DNA from 4 places in the Streptomyces sp. P9(2023) genome. Region 4 is predicted to be linked to each of the others. Evidence: riboswitches for the same ligand, from Rfam matches in the RefSeq annotation. Region 4 holds a riboswitch; each other region holds the start of a gene.

Region 1 (4,202 bases), on a different contig from region 4:
CGGCCGTCCGGGCCGGTCCTCGCCCTGGTGAACGGGATGGGCGCCACGCCGTTGCTCGAACTGTACGGGTTCAACGCCGAGGTGCAGCGCGTGCTGGCCGAGCGCGGGGTGCCGGTCGCCCGCACGCTGGTGGGCAACTACGTCACCTCGCTCGACATGGCCGGATGCTCGGTGACGCTCTGCGAGGCCGACGGGGAGCTGCTGCGGCTCTGGGACGCGCCCGTGCAGACGGCTGCTCTGCGCTGGGGCCGGTGAGGAAAGGATGAACGAAGTGAACGAGTTCGACGCCGCGTTCTTCCGTCGCTGGCTGGCCGCTGCCAGGGCCGCCGTCGACCGGGAGGCAGACCACCTCACCGAGCTCGACTCGGCGATCGGCGACGCCGACCACGGCGCCAACCTGAAGCGGGGGTTCGCCGCCGTGACCGAGGTCCTGGACAAGGAGCCGCCCGCGACACCGGGGGCCGTACTCACCACCGCGGGGCGACAGTTGATCTCCACCGTCGGGGGCGCTTCGGGGCCGCTGTACGGGACGCTGCTGCGCCACACCGGCAAGGCGCTCGGCGAGGCCGCGTCGGTGACCCGGCAGGACCTGGCGACGGCGCTGGCCGCCGGGGTCGCCGCCGTCGGGCAGCTGGGCGGGGCCCAGGTCGGGGACAAGACGATGCTGGACGCGCTCGTACCGGCGGCCGAGGCCCTCGGCGACTCCTTCGCCGCCGCCCGGGACGCGGCCGAGGCCGGCGCCCTCGCGACCGTACCCCTCCGGGCCCGTAAGGGCAGGGCGAGCTACCTGGGCGAACGGTCCGTCGGACACCAGGACCCCGGGGCGACCTCGTCGGCGCTCCTGATCGCCGCGCTCGCGGAGGTGGCCGCCGGATGACCGGTCAGGTGGGCATCGTGCTCGTCTCGCACAGCGCGGCCGTCGCCGACTCCGTCGCCGCTCTCGCCCGGGGGCTCGCGGGCGGCGGGGCGACCGCGCCGGTCGCCGCCGCCGGGGGCACCCCCGACGGGGGGCTCGGCACCAGCTCGGAGCGGATCGTCGAGGCGGCGAAGGCGGTCGACGGGGGTGCCGGGGTGGCCCTCCTCGTCGATCTGGGCAGCGCCGTCCTGACGGTCAAGGCGCTGCTCGCCGAGGGCGACGAGCTGCCGGAGGGGGCGCGGCTCGTGGACGCCCCGTTCGTCGAGGGCGCCGTCGCCGCACTCGTCACGGCGAGTGCGGGCGGCGACCTGGACGCGGTGGCGGCCGCGGCGACGGAGGCGTACGCGTACCGGAAGGAGTGAGTCCGGGAGCCGTTCCGGGAGCAGCCCCCGGCCCCGGGCCGGGGGCGCCCGGAACCCCTGCGGCGCGGGCCGGGGGCGCGCGGGAGATTGGTCACACACCGTCCGGGGGCGCACCCGTGTTGTGATGTACCTGGTCAACCCACTAATGCCACAGCGCCTTGGTGTACGGGAAACCGGTGCGGTACCGGTGCGGTACCGGTGCGGCCCTCGCCACTGTGATCGGGAAGTCCGGCTCCATCCCTCCGGGGAAGCCACTGGACCGCCGTGGGAGACCGCGGTGGTGTGGGAAGGCGGAGCCGCGGCGGCATGACCCGTCAGCCAGGAGACCGGCCAGGGTGCGTTGTCCATCCACGAGGTGCTGGAGAGGGTCTCCCGACCATGCACATAGCCGAGGGGTATCTGCCCCCTGTGCACGCGGTCGCCTGGGGCGTCGCGTCCACTCCATTCGTCGTCCACGGTGTCCGCGCGCTGACCCGTGAGGTCAAGGCCAACCCCGAGTCCACCCTGCTGCTCGGCGCGTCCGGCGCGTTCACGTTCGCACTCTCCGCGCTCAAGATCCCGTCGGTGACGGGAAGTTGCTCCCACCCGACCGGTACCGGCCTGGGCGCGATCCTGTTCCGGCCGTGGGTGATGGCGGTCCTGGGCACGATCACCCTGCTGTTCCAGGCTCTGCTGCTCGCGCACGGCGGGCTCACCACGCTGGGCGCCAACGTGTTCTCGATGGCGATCGTCGGGCCGTGGGCCGGTTTCGGTACGTACTGGCTGCTGCGCCGCTTCGACGTGCCGCTGATGGTGAGCGTGTTCTTCGGCGCGTTCGTCGCCGACCTATCGACGTACTGCGTGACCAGCGTCCAGCTGGCGCTCGCCTTCCCCGACCCGGGCAGCGGTGTGCTCGGGGCGCTGGCCAAGTTCGGCGGGATCTTCGCCGTGACGCAGCTCCCGCTCGCCGTCAGTGAGGGTCTGCTGACCGTGCTCGTGATGCGGCTGCTGTCGCAGTCCAGCAAGGGGGACCTGACCCGGCTCGGGGTCCTGCTCCCGTCCCGTAAGAAGGCCGACACCGCGGAGGCGAGCGCCTGATGAGCCGGAACGCGAAGATCAACAGCCTGCTTCTGCTCGTCGTCGCGGCGCTGGCGGTGCTCCCGCTGGTCCTGGGGCTCGGCGACCACAAGGAGGAGCCGTTCACCGGAGCCGACGCCGAGGCGGAGACGGCGATCACGGAGATCGATCCGGGTTACGAGCCGTGGTTCAGCCCGCTCTACGAGCCGCCGTCCGGCGAGATCGAGTCGGCGCTCTTCTCTCTTCAGGCGGCGCTCGGCACCGGGGTGCTGGCGTACTACTTCGGTCTGCACAAGGGCCGCAAGCAGGGCGAGGCCCGGGCCGACGCGAAGGCGCTGCGGCCGGCGTCCGGCGTCCGGCGTCCGGCGACGAGTAGCCGCCGGTGCTGCCGATCGACGCGGCGGCGCACAGCAGTCGCTGGTGCCGCCGCCATCCTTCCGAGAAGGCCGTGCTCGGATTCGGTCTGACGCTCTGCGCGGTCGGTCTGCCGGCGTGGCCGGGGGCCGTGCTGGTCGCGGCGGCCACCCTGGCCGTCCTGCTGGGTCCGGCCGGGGTGCCGGGGCGCCAGCTGTGGCGGGCGTTCCGCATCCCGCTGAGCTTCTGTGTCACGGGCGCCGTCCCGCTCCTGTCCGAAGTGGGCGGGCCCCGGGGACTGGTGGTGTTCGCGCAGGACGGTCCGGTACACGCGGGCGAACTGCTGCTGCGGACGTCGTCCGCGTCCCTGGGCGTGCTGCTCTTCGCCTTCACCACGCCCGTATCCGATGTACTGCCGCGGTTGGTGCGGGCGGGGGTGCCGGCGCCGGTCGTGGATGTGGCGTTGGTGATGTATCGGATCAGCTTTCTCCTTTTGGATGCGATATCCAAAATCCGACAGGCACAGGCGGCCCGGCTGGGGCTGACCACGCGGGCGGCGACCTGGCGTTCACTCGCCGGGCTCGGCGCGACGGCGTTCGTCCGCGCCTTCGACCGGGCGCAGCGTCTGCAGGCCGGCCTGGCCGGAACGGGGATACGACGGGACGCTGCGGGTCCTGGTGCCCGAGGCCGCGGTCTCGGGCCGGTTCCTCGCCTCGACGGCCGGCCTGCCGGCCGGCCTCGTCGCCCTCACTCTCGTACTGGAAAGGTCACTGCCGTGAGTCCCGCATCCCCTGTCGTGGAACTGGTGAAGGCCACCTTCGGCTACGAGGACGGCCCGGTGGTCCTCGACGGCGTCGACTTCGCCGTGCCGGAGGGCCGGGCGCTGGCCCTGCTCGGCCGCAACGGCGGCGGCAAGACGACGCTGCTGCGGCTGCTGAGCGGGGGCCTGCGCTGCGTCAGCGGCGCGCTCCGGCTGGACGGCGAGGAGGTGTCGTACGACCGGAAGGGGCTGACGCGCCTGCGGACGACCGTGCAGTTGGTCGTCCAGGATCCGGACGACCAGCTCTTCGCTGCGTCGGTCGGGCAGGACGTGTCGTTCGGGCCGATGGATCTGGGGCTTCCGGAGGAGGAGGTACGGCTCCGAGTGCGCGAGGCGCTCGAAGCGCTGGACATCGTCGCACTGGAGGACCGGCCGACGCACCTGCTCTCGTACGGTCAGCGGAAGCGAGCCGCGATCGCGGGCGCCGTGGCGATGCGCCCCCGGGTCCTGATCATGGACGAGCCGACGGCCGGGCTCGATCCGCACGGCCAGGAGCGTCTGCTTGAGGTGCTGGGGCGGCGGCGGGATTCGGGCACGACGCTCGTGATGGCGACTCATGACGTCGACCTGGCGCTGCGCTGGGCGGACGAGGCCGCCGTCCTCTCGCCCCACGGTCTGCGGACGGGCCCGGTCGAGGCCCTGCTCGCCGACGACGCCCTGCTGGACGCGGCCCGCCTGCGCCGCCCCTGGGGCA
Region 2 (4,202 bases), on a different contig from region 4:
CTCGCCACCCGGGCCTCCGGCCGCCGCGCGAGCACCCTGCCCGGGCTGCGCTCCGCCCTCCCCGACCGCGAGATCGTCCCCGGCGAACTCCTCGACCTCGCGGGCCGCCGGCTGCGCGCGATCTGGACGCCCGGCCACACCCCGGGCCACGTCTGCCTGCACCTGGAGGAGGAGCACCCGGCCCAACTGCCCGGGCACGGCCGGCTCTTCTCCGGTGACCATCTGCTGCCCGGGATCTCCCCGCACATCGGCCTCTACGAGGACCCCGACGATGCCACCGCGACGGACCCGCTCGGCGACTACCTGGACTCGCTGGAGCGGATCGGGCGGCTCGGCGTGGCCGAGGTGCTCCCCGCCCACCAGTACGCCTTCGCCGACGCGGCCGGGCGGGTACGGGAACTGCTCGACCACCACGAGGAGCGGCTGACCGGACTCCTGGACCTCCTCGCGACCCCGCTCACCCCCTGGCAGCTCGCCGAGCGGATGGAGTGGAACCGCCCGTGGGAGCAGATTCCGTACGGCTCCCGGACCATCGCCGTCAGCGAGGCCGAGGCGCATCTGCGCCGGCTGGTGAAGCTGGGCCGCGCGGAGGCGATGGCGGGCACGGACCCGGTGACGTACGTGGCGGTGTGAGGGCGCGCGGGCGTGGCGGTGTGAGGGCGCGCGGGCCGAGGGCCGGCGCAGGCCCTGCGGCCCCCGCGCGCGCCGGCTCAGGCCCTGACGATCCGGAGCAGCGACGCGCTCAGGACGACCGGGGAGGCCAAGGCTCCGAGGATTCCGGTCGGCAGGGCCACCGGTGCACCAGGCCCGCCCGGTGCCCCCCGTCGAGCGCGTGGGCGAGCCCGGAGAGAAGCCGCCACAGGGCGTCCCCCGGCAGCGGCCCGTACGCGATCACGTCCTCCGAGAACGCGGGCCCGGGAACGTACGCCGTGGCCAGCCAGGGCACCGCCGCCTCCGGGTCGGCATCCAGGACGGGTACGGTCCCGGCCCCCGCAACGACTGGGCGGCCCTGACCTCGCGGGCGAACCGCTTGCGGAAACCGGGGTCGGAGGCCAGCGCGCCGTGCACCGCCTTGAGCGCGACCGTCCGCCCGCCCGGCGAACGGCCGAGGTAGACGCAGCCCATGCCGCCCTCCCCCAGGCGGTAGAGCAACCGGTACGCGCCCACCCGACGCGGATCGGTCTCCGTCAACGGCCGCATTCCGCACCCCCGTGAGACGCCGTCCTCCCGAACCGCGGTCAGCGTGGCACAGCGGGCACGGGCCCCGGCAGCCTGCGTGTGAGGCGCCTCGCACCCGGTCGGTACCCACCGGCCGGGCCGTGTACGGGCCGGTAGAGTGGGCGCGTCGTCCTCACACCCGTACGGGGGGAAGCCGGTGCGAATCCGGCGCTGACCCGCAACCGTGACCGTCCTTCGAGCTTCGAGTCCTGGAGCTTCGAGCCTTCGAGCTTTCGAGGACGGAAGTCGGATTGCCCCGCCCGGGACGTGACCGCCGGCACCGTCGAGGAATACGGAGCCGAGCCTGGTGCCTCAAGCGTGCCGGTGCCCGGCCGCAGGAGAGGCCACAGCTCGCATGACCACCGTCCGCCGCGGCGCCGCCGCGTTCGCAGCCGCAGCGGTGCTCTGCACCGGCTTCGCCCCCGTCGCGTCCGCCGCGCCGTCCCCCTCCACCTCCACGACCCCGGCGCCACCGGCGGTCCCCGCCGGTCTTTACGGCACGAAGGACCCGACGTACGACGGTGTGTGGCGCCAGTCGCTCGCCTTCATCGCCCAGACGACCAGCAACATGCAGCCGGCCGACGAGGCCGTGGCCTGGCTGACGAAGCAGCAGTGCGCCACCGGCGCCTTCGCCTCCTTCCGTCCGGACCCGGCAAAGGCCTGTGACCAGGCGACCATGCTGGACACCAACGCCACCGCCGTCGCCGTCCAGGCCCTCACCGGCGTCAAGCGCGCGAGCACCGACCCGGAGCCGCTCGCCAAGGCCGCCGAGGCCGGTGCGAGCTGGCTGAAGAGCGTGCAGAACAAGGACGGCGGCTGGGGCTACAACCCCGGCAGCCCCAGCGACGCCAACTCCACCTCGATCGTCCTCAGCGCGCTCACCGCGCTCGGCCAGAAGCCCGGCGAGGTCAGGTCGGCCGAGGGGAAGACCCCGTACGACGCCCTGCTCGGCCTGGCCGTGCCCTGCTCCGCCGAGGACGGCCCGGGCGCCTTCGCGTACCAGCCCGACAAGGACGGCAAGCTGCTCGCGAACGCCGACGCGACGGCCGCCGCCACCCTCGCCGGGCTCGGCAAGGGCATCACCGCGCGTGGCGTGAACCCCCAGCAGACCCCGACCTGCACGGACTCGGCGAAGCGCACGATGGACCGGGCCGCGCTCAACGGCGCCTCCTACCTGGCCACGGCGCTCGCGAAGACCGGCCACCTGAACACCCCGCCGATGCCCGGCGCCACCGACCCGACCGAGCTCCCGGACCACGGCAACACCGCCGACGCCGTCGTCGCGCTCGCCGCGGCCGGTGCCACGCAGGAGGCGGCCGGCGCGCTGAGGTGGCTCCAGCAGAACTCCGTCGCCTGGGCGAAGGAGAGCGGCCCGGCCGCGTACGCGCAGCTGATCCTGGCCGCGAAGGCGATGCACGTCGACCCGCGCGCCTTCGGCTCGACCGACCTCCTCCAGGAGCTGGCTGCCACCGGCCCCGCGCCGAAGGCCGTGCCGTCCGCGGCGCCGCAGGCGAGCGACGACGACTCCGGCTCCTTCGACCTGTGGTGGATCATCGGCATCGGCATGGTCGTCGGCGTCGGGATCGGCTTCCTGCTGAGCGGGCGCAGGAAGTGAGGGCGCCCCGGCTGCTCGGATCGGCGGCCGGAGTCGTCGGCGGTGTGGTCCTCACGCTGGCCGTCGCCGCTCCCGCGCAGGCCGCCGGCTACCGGTACTGGTCGTACTGGGAGAACGACGGCGGCGGGACGACCTGGTCGTACGCGACGCAGGGCCCGGCGATCGCCCGGCCCTCCGACGGGGACGCGGTCGGCTTCCGCTTCGCGGTCAGCGAGGACACGAGCGACGCCTCCCGGCCCTCCGCGGCCCCCGACTTCTCGGCGATCTGCGGCGGTACGGAGGCGAAGGCCAGCACCAAGCGGGTCGCGGTCGTCGTGGACTTCGGCACCCCGCAGGACGCCCCGGAGGGGGAGACTCCGCCCACGCCGGCGATCAGGACGGGCTGCGCGCAGGTCCGTACGGACGCGACGGGCGCGGAGGCGCTGGCCGCGGTGGCGAAGCCGCTGCGGTACGACAGCGCGGCGCTGCTGTGCGGGATCGCCGGATACCCGGCGAAGGGGTGCGGGGAGCAGGTGGCGGCGACGGAGCCGAACCCACTCTCCACGGAACACCTGCCCACCGGGGATCCCAACATGACGGCCTCCAAGACCGTGGACGGTGACGGTGACGGCGGGCCGTCCGTCGGGATCGTCGTGGGCGGCGCCGCCGTGCTCGTCCTCGGTGGCGCCGCGCTCTGGAAGGCCCGCCGCCGCGCATGATCCGTGCCCCCGAGGCGAGCCGTTCCAACGCGCTGCACGCGGGCGCCTGGTGGCTCTGGGCGCTCGGCCTGGCCGTCGCCGCCTCCCGTACCACCAACCCGCTGCTCCTCGCCGAGGTCGTCGCCGTCGCGGGCTATGTCGTCGCGGCCCGGCGCACGGACGCGCCCTGGGCGCGCTCGTACGGGGCGTTCGTGAAGCTGGGCCTCTTCGTGGTGGCCCTGCGGGTGGTGTTCTCGGTGGTGCTCGGCTCGGCGATCCCGGGGAGCGTCGAGCTGTTCACGCTGCCCGAGGTGCCGATGCCGGAGTGGGCGCAGGGCGTGCGGATCGGCGGCCGGGTGACGGCGGAGCAGGTCGTCTTCGCGGTGTACGACGGCGCGAAGCTGGCGGCCCTGCTGATCTGTGTGGGCGCGGCGAACGCGCTCGCGAACCCGGCGCGGCTGCTCAAGTCGCTGCCGGGCGCGCTGTACGAGGCGGGGGTCGCCGTCGTCGTGGCGATGACCTTCGCGCCGAACATGGTGGCCGACGTGGTCCGGCTGCGGACCGCGCGACGGCTGCGGGGGCGGCCGACGGGCGGGGTGCGGGCGGTGCTCCAGATCGGGCTGCCGGTCCTGGAGGGCGCGTTGGAGCGCTCGATCGCGGTGGCGGCGTCGATGGACGCGCGGGGGTACGGC
Region 3 (4,202 bases), on a different contig from region 4:
GACCGGGCCGGCGACCGGCAGGCAGCCGTACTGCAGCAGTTCCTCTCCGAGCAGCGGGTCCTCCAGCAGCAGCGCGGCGAAGCGTCCGAGAAGCTGCGCGACCTCGGCTCCGTGCAGAAGGAACTGGGGAAGCGGAAGACCGAGATCCAGGGCAAGCTGCGCGAGGCCCAGCGCCTGCTCAACACCCTCTCGGCGAAGGAGCGGGCCCGGATCGCGGAAGAGGAGGACCGGGCCAACCGGGCGAGCTCACGCGTCGAGCTGGGCAATGAGGCGAGTGCCTCCGAGCGTGCCGCCGCGGCGTTTGCCGCCGCCAAGAGCCGGGTCGGCATGCCGTACGTCTGGGGCGCGAGCGGCCCGACCTCGTTCGACTGCTCCGGCCTCACCTCGTGGGCGTTCCGCCAGGCCGGTGTGACGATACCCCGCACCTCCCAGGCGCAGGCCGGCGTCGGGACGCGTTTCAACTCCCTCAGCGCCCTGAAGCCCGGCGACCTGATCATCATGCGCAGCGACCTCAGCCACGTCGGCTTCTACGCGGGGAACGGCCAGATCCTCCACTCACCCAAGCCCGGCGCTCAGGTGCGGTACGAGTCGATCGCCCGCAGTGGCATGCCCTTCATGTGGGGTGTGCGCATCGGCTGACGTACACAGCAGAGGGGGCGCCGGTCCGAGACCGGCGCCCCCTCACGTGTGGACGGGCATCACGAGGGCACGACCGCCGCCCCCGACTCCACGGCCCCGATACGCTCGCCGGACTCGCGCGGCTGCAGCAGCCGCTCCGCCAGGACGCCGAAGACGAGGCCGAATCCGGCCCACAGCGTGGCCTGGATCGCGAGTGCCGAGATCCTGAACTGCCAGACGACAGCGGCCGGGAAGTCCTTGGGCATCTCATTGACCGCGGGCAGGAAGGCATACGCGAGCCCGACGGCGAGGACGAAGAACGCCCCTGCCGCAACCGACGCGTTCCCGTTGCCCAGACGGGGCGCGAGCCGCTTGCCGAGGATCACGGCGGAGACGGCGAGCAGCACGCTGAGGACCACCATGAGGAGGTACAGGGTGGCGCGCTGGCTGATCGTGGCCGGGTCGCTGACCGCAGGCGGGTTGGCCGGGTACTTGAGGAACGGCACGACGTAGAAGGCGAGCAGCCCGCCGAGGGACAGCAGCGCCGCGGTGGCGCGGGGCCCGAAAGCGCCGATCCGGCCCAGGGCGAAGCAGTACGCCAGCGCGGCGATGCCGCCGAGGCCGACGCCGTAGACGAGGACGCCGGTCGCGAGACCGGTGGTGGACTGGGCCGCGCGGCTGACCAGCTCAGCCCCGCCCTCCTCCTGGCTGTGCGCCGCCTCGTAGGCGATGCCGGCCTCGGTCGGCGGCTCGCCGAGGAAGTAGGCGACGACCAGGGCGAGGAGACCGGCCACGAGGCCGGCCACCATGCCGCGCGCGAGAAGCTTTCCGACAGTTGCGGAGTTCATGATGTTCGCGTCCCCCGTCTCAGTGGCAGGGGAAGCCGAGGAGGTGGCGGCCGTCATGCACCCATTCATGGACGCCCTCACCGGCGAAGATGGCGGTGGCACCCTGCTCGGCGCCGACGAAGAAGAGCGCGAGCAGCATCAGGGCCCCGAAGAAGACGGCCCAGGGCAGGATCGCCTTGACGGGCAGTGCGGCGGGGGCGGCGACGCTCGGCTGAGCGGTGGCCTGGGCCATGGCAGGACCTCCAGTGGGAACACGCGTCCCGGTCGGATGGAGCTCGCTCGACGGGGGCGAGTCTGACTTGCCGGACCGCACCGCTCAGGAGATGAGCGGGTGCCGCCGAGCACACAGTGGCGCGACCGTGCCGGATTCCCACCGGCTTCCGCTGCCCATCGATTGACTTGTCCTGGTCAAGGTAGCGGAAGGCACCTGAACCCACAACCAAGCTTCTAAATGACTTAGAAGTATCGATTAAGGTTCACCCATGACCGATCCACACGCCCCCGGGGTGGCCTCAGCGGCGCGACAGGTACGCCTGCATGGCCCGGTGCAGGGTCTTGTTCACCGCCCCCTGCAGGGGCAGCTCCCACTCACCGAGGGTCTCCACCACTTCCCCTCCGGTGCCGAGCTTCCAGCGCATCAGCCCGAAGGACCGCTCCGCAGGATCGAGGGTGTCCGGTACGCCCCGCATGTCATACACGGCCGCGCCAAGGGAGTGCGCGTCGCGGATCAGTCGCCACTGCAGGGCGTTGCTCGGCCTGACCTCGCGGCGGTGGTCGGCGGAGGCCCCCGTCTGGTACCAGGCACGCCGGCCCGCCACAATCATGGTGTGGGCGGCGAGCACCTCGCCGTCGTGGCGTGCGAGATAGAGCCGCACACGCCCGTTCTCCTCCGCGTTGAGCTCCCGATGCTGCCGTTGGAAATAGGGGAGAGAACGTCCGAGGCGGAAGCCGTCACGCCGCTCGGTGACCTGCAGCAGGTCGTAGAAGGCGGGCAGGTCCTCGGCGGTGCCGAGGTAGGTCTCCACCCCGGCCGTCTTCGCCTTCTTGATGTTGCGCCGCCACTCCTGGTTGAAGCCGGCCCACAGGTCGTCCGTGCTCCGACCGGCAAGGGGCAGCTCGAACAGGTGGCGCGGCTGGGCGTCGCCCGCACCGCCCTCCTCGCCGCAGCGCCGCCAGCCGGCCGCCCGCAGCCGGTCCGCGACGGCAGCCCCGACCGGCTCGACGACGTCCGGCAGCACGTCGCCGACCCGGCGCCCCGGGCCCACGGCCGCCTTGAGCATCTCGGCGCTCCACCGGCGGTACGCCAGGGGCGGCCCCATGCGTACGGCGAAGGCCCCGGCTGCCCGCAGGTGGTCGAGAAGCAGCTGCAGGACGTCCATCAGCGCCGGGTCAGCCCAGTCCAGCACCGGCCCTTCCGGGATGTAGGCGAAGTACCGCCGCGTGCCCGGCAGCTGCCGGTACAGCACCTGGGCGGCGGCACGCTGGCGTCCCGTCCCGTCGAACCAGCCGATCCACTCGGCCCGCCACCCCTCCTTGACAGCGCTCCAGGAGGGAAGCTGGAGGAAGCTGACCTGCTCGCCCCGCACACGTCCCGAGAGGGAGTCGAGGAAGGCCAGGTGCTGCTCAGGGGTCGTGGGCACGGTCTCCAGGGCACCGGCACGGTGGGTCATCTGCACCTCGGCGACAGCCATGTCGAAGGTCTCCTCGTTCTGGTCCTTGCGCCCCCTTCGGGAGGGCGGCGGGATACCCCCGCCTGTCTCATGCACGCCCGGCGGCACTGGAATGTGGCAGACGACTTCGCCGAGATCCGCGGAACCGGCTTGCCGGCAGGTGCGGCGTGACGGGGACAAGGCCGGCGGGAGCCGATGTCGATGCCCGGAAGGCGGACGTGGGCAGTGGGCGGGGCAAGGCGTCGATGATGCTCGGCTCGCTCGTCTCCCGGATCACGGGTTTCGTACGGAGCGCGGTGGTCGTCGCGGCCCTGGGGACGGCCCTGCTCGCGGACGCCTACAACGTCGCCAACACGGTGCCGAACATCGTCTACATCCTGCTCATGGGCGGGGCGCTCAACTCGGTCTTCGTACCCGAGCTGGTGCGGGCCGCGAAAGAGCACGAGGACGGCGGGGTCGCGTACACCGACCGGCTCATCACCCTCTGTCTGGTCGCGATCACCGTGATCACCGCTGTGGCCGTGCTCGCGGCGCCCTGGATCGTCACCGCGTACACGGACTACAGCGGCGCCCAGCGCGATCTCACGGTGACCCTGGCCCGCTACTGCCTGCCGCAGATCCTCTTCTACGGCGCCTTCACCGTGCTCGGTCAGGTGCTCAACGCCCGGGGCCGGCTCGGCGCGATGATGTGGACGCCGGTCCTCAACAACGTCGTCGTGATCACCGTCTTCGGGATCTACCTCGTGGTGGCCGCGACGGCGACCGGAGCGGGCGAGGTCACGGACGGGCAGCTGCTGCTCCTCGGCCTCGGCAGTACGGCGGGGATCGCGGTACAGGCCCTGGCCCTGCTGCCCGCCCTGCGGTCGGCGGGATTCCGGTGGCGCCTGCGGTTCGACTGGCGGCGCGCGGGCCTGGGCCGGCCGGTGCGGGCCGCAGTGTGGACGCTGCTGCTCGTGCTCGTGAACCAGGTCGCGTACTGGGTGGTGACCCTGCTCACGACGACGGCCGGCGTGAGGGCGGACGCCGAGGGCATCGCGGCGGGTGTCGGGTACACGGCGTACAGCAG
Region 4 (4,202 bases):
CCGCAGCGCGGGCTCGTCGACCTGGATGACCGACGTGCCCGCCGCCTCCAGGTCGTCCACCTCGTCGCGCAGGGCGAGCGCGACCTGCCGGGCGGTCTCGCCGAGCGGCTGGTCGTCCCGGACGAAGGACCAGGCGAGCATGGTGACCGGGCCCGTGAGCATGCCCTTGACCGGGCGGTGGGTGAGGGACTGCGCGTACGTCGTCCAGCGCACCGTCATCGGCGTGGGGCGGGAGATGTCACCGGCCAGGATCGGCGGGCGGACGTACCGGGTGCCGTAGGACTGGACCCAGCCGTGCTGGGTGGCGAGGTAGCCGGTCAGCTGCTCGGCGAAGTACTGCACCATGTCGTTGCGTTCGGGCTCGCCGTGCACCAGGACGTCCAGGCCGGTCTTCTCCTGGAAGGCGATCACCTCCTGGATCTCGGCCTTGACCCGCTCCTCGTACCCGGCCGTGTCGATCCGGCTCGCGCGCAGGTCGGCGCGGGCGGTGCGCAGTTCGGTGGTCTGCGGGAACGACCCGATGGTGGTCGTCGGCAGCAGGGGCAGGCCGAGGTGGGCGTGCTGGGCCACCGCCCGCTCGGCGTACGGCTGGGAGCGGCGGGCGTCGGCGGCGGAGACGGCGCCGGTACGGGCGCGCACGGCCGGATCGCGGGTGAGCGGCGACTCCGCGCGGGAGGCGAGGTCGGCCCGGTTGGCGGCCAGCTCGGCGGTGATCGCGGAGGTGCCGTGGGCCAGGCCCTTGGCGAGGGTGACGATCTCGGCGGTCTTCTGCCGGGCGAAGGCGAGCCAGCGCAGGATCTGCGGGTCGATGTCCCGTTCGGCGGTGGCGTCGAGGGGAACGTGCAGCAGGGAGCAGGACGCCGACACGTCGACCCGGTCGGCGAGACCGAGCAGGGTGCCGAGGGTCGTGAGGGACTTCGTCAGATCGTTGACCCAGATGTTGCGGCCGTCGACCACCCCGGCGACCAGCCGCTTGCCGGGCAGCCCGCCGACGGCGGCGAGGCCGTCGAGGTTGGCGGCGGCGGAGCCGGTGAAGTCGAGTGCGAGGCCCTCGACCGGCGCCTTGGCCAGCACCGGCAGGGCCTCGCCCAGCCGGTCGAAGTACGAGGCGACCAGCAGCTTCGGCCGGTCCGCCAGGCCGCCGAGGTCGCGGTAGGCGCGGGCGGCGGCGTTCAGCTCGGCCGGGGTGCGGTCCTGCACCAGGGCCGGTTCGTCCAGCTGGACCCACGTGGCGCCGGCGGCCCTCAGGTCGGCGAGGACCTCGGCGTACACCGGCAGCAGCCGGTCGAGCAGCGTCAGCGGGTCGAAGTCGGCGGCCACCCCGGGCGCGGGCTTGGCGAGCAGCAGGTAGGTGACGGGGCCGACGAGGACCGGGCGGGCCGTCAGGCCGAGGGAGAGGGCCTCCGCCAGCTCTCCGACCTGCTTCCCGGAGTCGGCGGTGAAGACCGTGTCAGGTCCCAACTCCGGGACCAGGTAGTGGTAGTTGGTGTCGAACCACTTGGTCATCTCCAGCGGCGCGACGTCCTGCGTGCCGCGCGCCATGGCGAAGAGGCCGTCGAGCGGCCCGGCGGCGACGGCGTCCCGGTGCCGCTCGGGGATCGCGCCGACCATGACGGTGGTGTCGAGGACGTGGTCGTAGAGCGAGAAGTCGCCGGTCGGCACCTCGTGGATGCCGGCCTCGGCGAGTCGAAGCCAGTGGGTGCGGCGCAGTTCGGCGGTGGTGGCCCGGAGGGCGTCGGCGGTGACGCGGCCCTTCCAGTACCCCTCGATCGCCTTCTTCAGCTCCCGGTGCTGTCCCTGCCGGGGGTAGCCGTACACGGTGGCGCGTGCTGCCGCGGCTGCGGGCTTGGTGGTCACGGAGAATCTCCTTCGCGAGATGAATCCCTGGATCCCGGCGACGGGACGAGGGCGCGAAGGGGTGACGAACCGGACGGTACGGGCGCACGGGAGGTGCGGCCGCCGTTCGGTATGGTCGCCGACCCGCCCTCGAGGTCACCGGAATGTCCGCGTACGAATGGTCCGTACGCGGGCAGATGGCAGGTCTTCGGACTCGCGGGCACGTCCTCTCGGGGAGGACACCTACTGGCCGTCGCTTCCCAGACCCGTACGGGTCCAGTGCGTATGACGGCGGTCGTTCACGCTCACCGCTGCGGGGCAGTCCCGGATTCCCACCGGGTTCCCTCTTACGACGCGTCCCGTCCGGCTGACGGGGGCGAACCAGCTGCACCGACCACCCTAAGGGGCAGCTCAGAGCGGTGACAGGGGAATTCCACCGTACGGATGGTGACTTGAGACACCCCTGTCGATCAGCTCACGTCCGCCCGGCTGTGCCGTCGTCCACGGGTTCCAAGGTCTCCTCCGGCGGTGCCTCGACCGGTGTCGCCGGGGCGGGAGTGGGGGTGGGAGTGGGGGCGGCAGTGGAAGCGGGCGCTTTGCGGAGGCGGCCGGTCAGAGCGGTGGCGATCGGTTCGGTGTAGCGGGCGGTGAGCGGGCCGAGGACGACGAGCACGAGGACGTAGGCCGTCGCGAGCGGACCGAGGGCCGGTTCGACACCGGCGGTGACGGCGAGACCCGCGATGACGATGGAGAACTCGCCCCGGGCGACCAGGGTGCCGCCGGCCCGCCAGCGGCCCTTGACCGAGATCCCGGCCCGGCGGGCGGCCCAGTAGCCCGTGGCGATCTTCGTCGCAGCCGTGACGACGGCGAGGGCGAGCGCGGGCAGGATCACCGGCGGGATGCTCGCCGGGTCGGTGTGCAGCCCGAAGAAGACGAAGAACACCGCGGCGAACAGGTCCCGCAGCGGGCTGAGCAGATTGTGCGCGCCTTCCGCGACCTCGCCCGAGAGGGCGATGCCGACGAGGAAGGCGCCGACGGCGGCGGAGACCTGGAGCTGCTGGGCGATGCCGGCGACCAGCAGGGTCAGGCCGAGCACGACGAGGAGGAGTTTCTCCGGGTCGTCGCTGGAGACGAAGCGCGAGATGACCCGTCCGTAGCGGACGGCGACGAAGAGGACCGTGCCCGCCACACCGAGCGCGATGGCGAGGGTGAGGCTGCCGGCGGCCAGACTCACCCCGGCGAGCAGGGCGGTGACGATCGGCAGGTAGACCGCCATGGCGAGGTCTTCCAGGACCAGGATGCTCAGGATGGCCGGGGTCTCGCGGTTGCCGAGGCGGCCGAGGTCGCCCATCACCTTGGCGATGACGCCGGAGGAGGATATCCAGGTGACGCCGGCCAGGACGACGGCGGCGACCGGACCCCAGCCGAGGAGCAGCGCCATTCCCGCACCGGGCAGTGCGTTGAGGGTGAAGTCGACGAGTCCCGCCGGGTATTGGGTCTTGAGGTTGGTCACCAGGTCACTGGCGGTGTACTCGAGTCCGAGCATCAACAGCAGCAGGATGACGCCGATCTCGGCGCCGATCGCGACGAACTCCTCGCTGGTGCCCAGCGGGAGCAGGCCGCCCTCGCCGAACGCGAGACCGGCGAGCAGATAGAGGGGTATCGGGGAGAACTGGAAGCGTCCGGCGAGCCGGCCGAGCAGGCCCAGGGCGAGGATGATCGCGCCGAACTCGATCAGGAAGACGGCGGAGGAGTGCATGACCTTCACTCCCGGCCGAGGATCGCGGCGGCCGCCTCGACGCCCTCGCGGGTGCCGATCACGATGAGGGTGTCGCCGCCGGCCAGCCGGAAGTCCGGGGCGGGCGACGGTATCGCGTCGGCCCGCCGCAGTACGGCGACGATGGAGGCGCCCGTCTCCGTGCGCATCCGGGTCTCGCCCAGCACCCGCCCGTTCCACTGCGAGTGCGCCGACAGCTCGATCCGCTCGGCGACCAGCCCCAGGTCCGTGGTGGAGAGCAGATTGGGGCTGTGGTGCGAGGGCATGAGCGCGTCGATCAGCGCCTCCGCCTCCTTCGCGGTCAGCTTCGCCGAAAGCGCGCATTCGTCCGGGTCGTCGCGCCGGTATGCGTTGAGGGTCCGGCTGCCGTCCCGGTGGGCTATCACCGAGAGACGGCGGTGCTCGCGGGTGGTCAGGTCGTAGCGGACCCCGATGCCGGGGAGCGGTGTGTTGCTCATGCGTGGAACGGGCACGGGAAACCCCCATGGACGTGCTGGCGCCGGACTGAGGTGCGAAAACGGACCCCCGAACATCACCCTATCGAGCGCTCTACGGCGCGAGGGTCGCGATCTCGTGCTCGAACAGGGCC

Evidence for each region. Region 4 has a riboswitch for cobalamin ahead of metE (5-methyltetrahydropteroyltriglutamate--homocysteine S-methyltransferase). Riboswitches for the same ligand answer to the same signal wherever they lie in the genome.
Region 1: another riboswitch for cobalamin. It lies ahead of Q5762_RS23835 (energy-coupling factor ABC transporter permease); the one in region 4 lies ahead of metE (5-methyltetrahydropteroyltriglutamate--homocysteine S-methyltransferase).
Region 2: another riboswitch for cobalamin. It lies ahead of Q5762_RS33155 (prenyltransferase/squalene oxidase repeat-containing protein); the one in region 4 lies ahead of metE (5-methyltetrahydropteroyltriglutamate--homocysteine S-methyltransferase).
Region 3: another riboswitch for cobalamin. It lies ahead of Q5762_RS35825 (CbtB-domain containing protein); the one in region 4 lies ahead of metE (5-methyltetrahydropteroyltriglutamate--homocysteine S-methyltransferase).

Annotation. Positions count from the first base shown of each region.
Region 1 is NZ_JAUPWM010000020.1:78,655-82,856, forward strand. It holds gene dhaK (dihydroxyacetone kinase subunit DhaK) at 1-255, shown strand, start outside; gene dhaL (dihydroxyacetone kinase subunit DhaL) at 272-877, shown strand; gene Q5762_RS23830 (PTS fructose transporter subunit IIA) at 874-1,278, shown strand; cobalamin riboswitch at 1,393-1,628, shown strand; gene Q5762_RS23835 (energy-coupling factor ABC transporter permease) at 1,657-2,355, shown strand; gene Q5762_RS23840 (energy-coupling factor ABC transporter substrate-binding protein) at 2,355-2,801, shown strand; partial or broken gene cbiQ (cobalt ECF transporter T component CbiQ) at 2,717-3,467, shown strand; gene Q5762_RS23850 (ATP-binding cassette domain-containing protein) at 3,464-4,202, shown strand, end outside.
Region 2 is NZ_JAUPWM010000046.1:9,228-13,429, reverse strand. It holds gene Q5762_RS33165 (MBL fold metallo-hydrolase) at 1-633, shown strand, start outside; gene Q5762_RS33160 (hypothetical protein) at 892-1,191, opposite strand; cobalamin riboswitch at 1,323-1,496, shown strand; gene Q5762_RS33155 (prenyltransferase/squalene oxidase repeat-containing protein) at 1,574-2,833, shown strand; gene Q5762_RS33150 (SCO2322 family protein) at 2,830-3,531, shown strand; gene Q5762_RS33145 (energy-coupling factor transporter transmembrane component T) at 3,528-4,202, shown strand, end outside.
Region 3 is NZ_JAUPWM010000060.1:7,146-11,347, forward strand. It holds gene Q5762_RS35815 (NlpC/P60 family protein) at 1-639, shown strand, start outside; gene Q5762_RS35820 (CbtA family protein) at 699-1,466, opposite strand; gene Q5762_RS35825 (CbtB-domain containing protein) at 1,486-1,698, opposite strand; cobalamin riboswitch at 1,736-1,918, opposite strand; gene Q5762_RS35830 (peptidoglycan bridge formation glycyltransferase FemA/FemB family protein) at 1,979-3,157, opposite strand; gene murJ (murein biosynthesis integral membrane protein MurJ) at 3,304-4,202, shown strand, end outside.
Region 4 is NZ_JAUPWM010000010.1:131,048-135,249, forward strand. It holds gene metE (5-methyltetrahydropteroyltriglutamate--homocysteine S-methyltransferase) at 1-1,857, opposite strand, end outside; cobalamin riboswitch at 2,018-2,237, opposite strand; gene Q5762_RS17030 (cation:proton antiporter) at 2,312-3,595, opposite strand; gene Q5762_RS17035 (TrkA C-terminal domain-containing protein) at 3,601-4,086, opposite strand.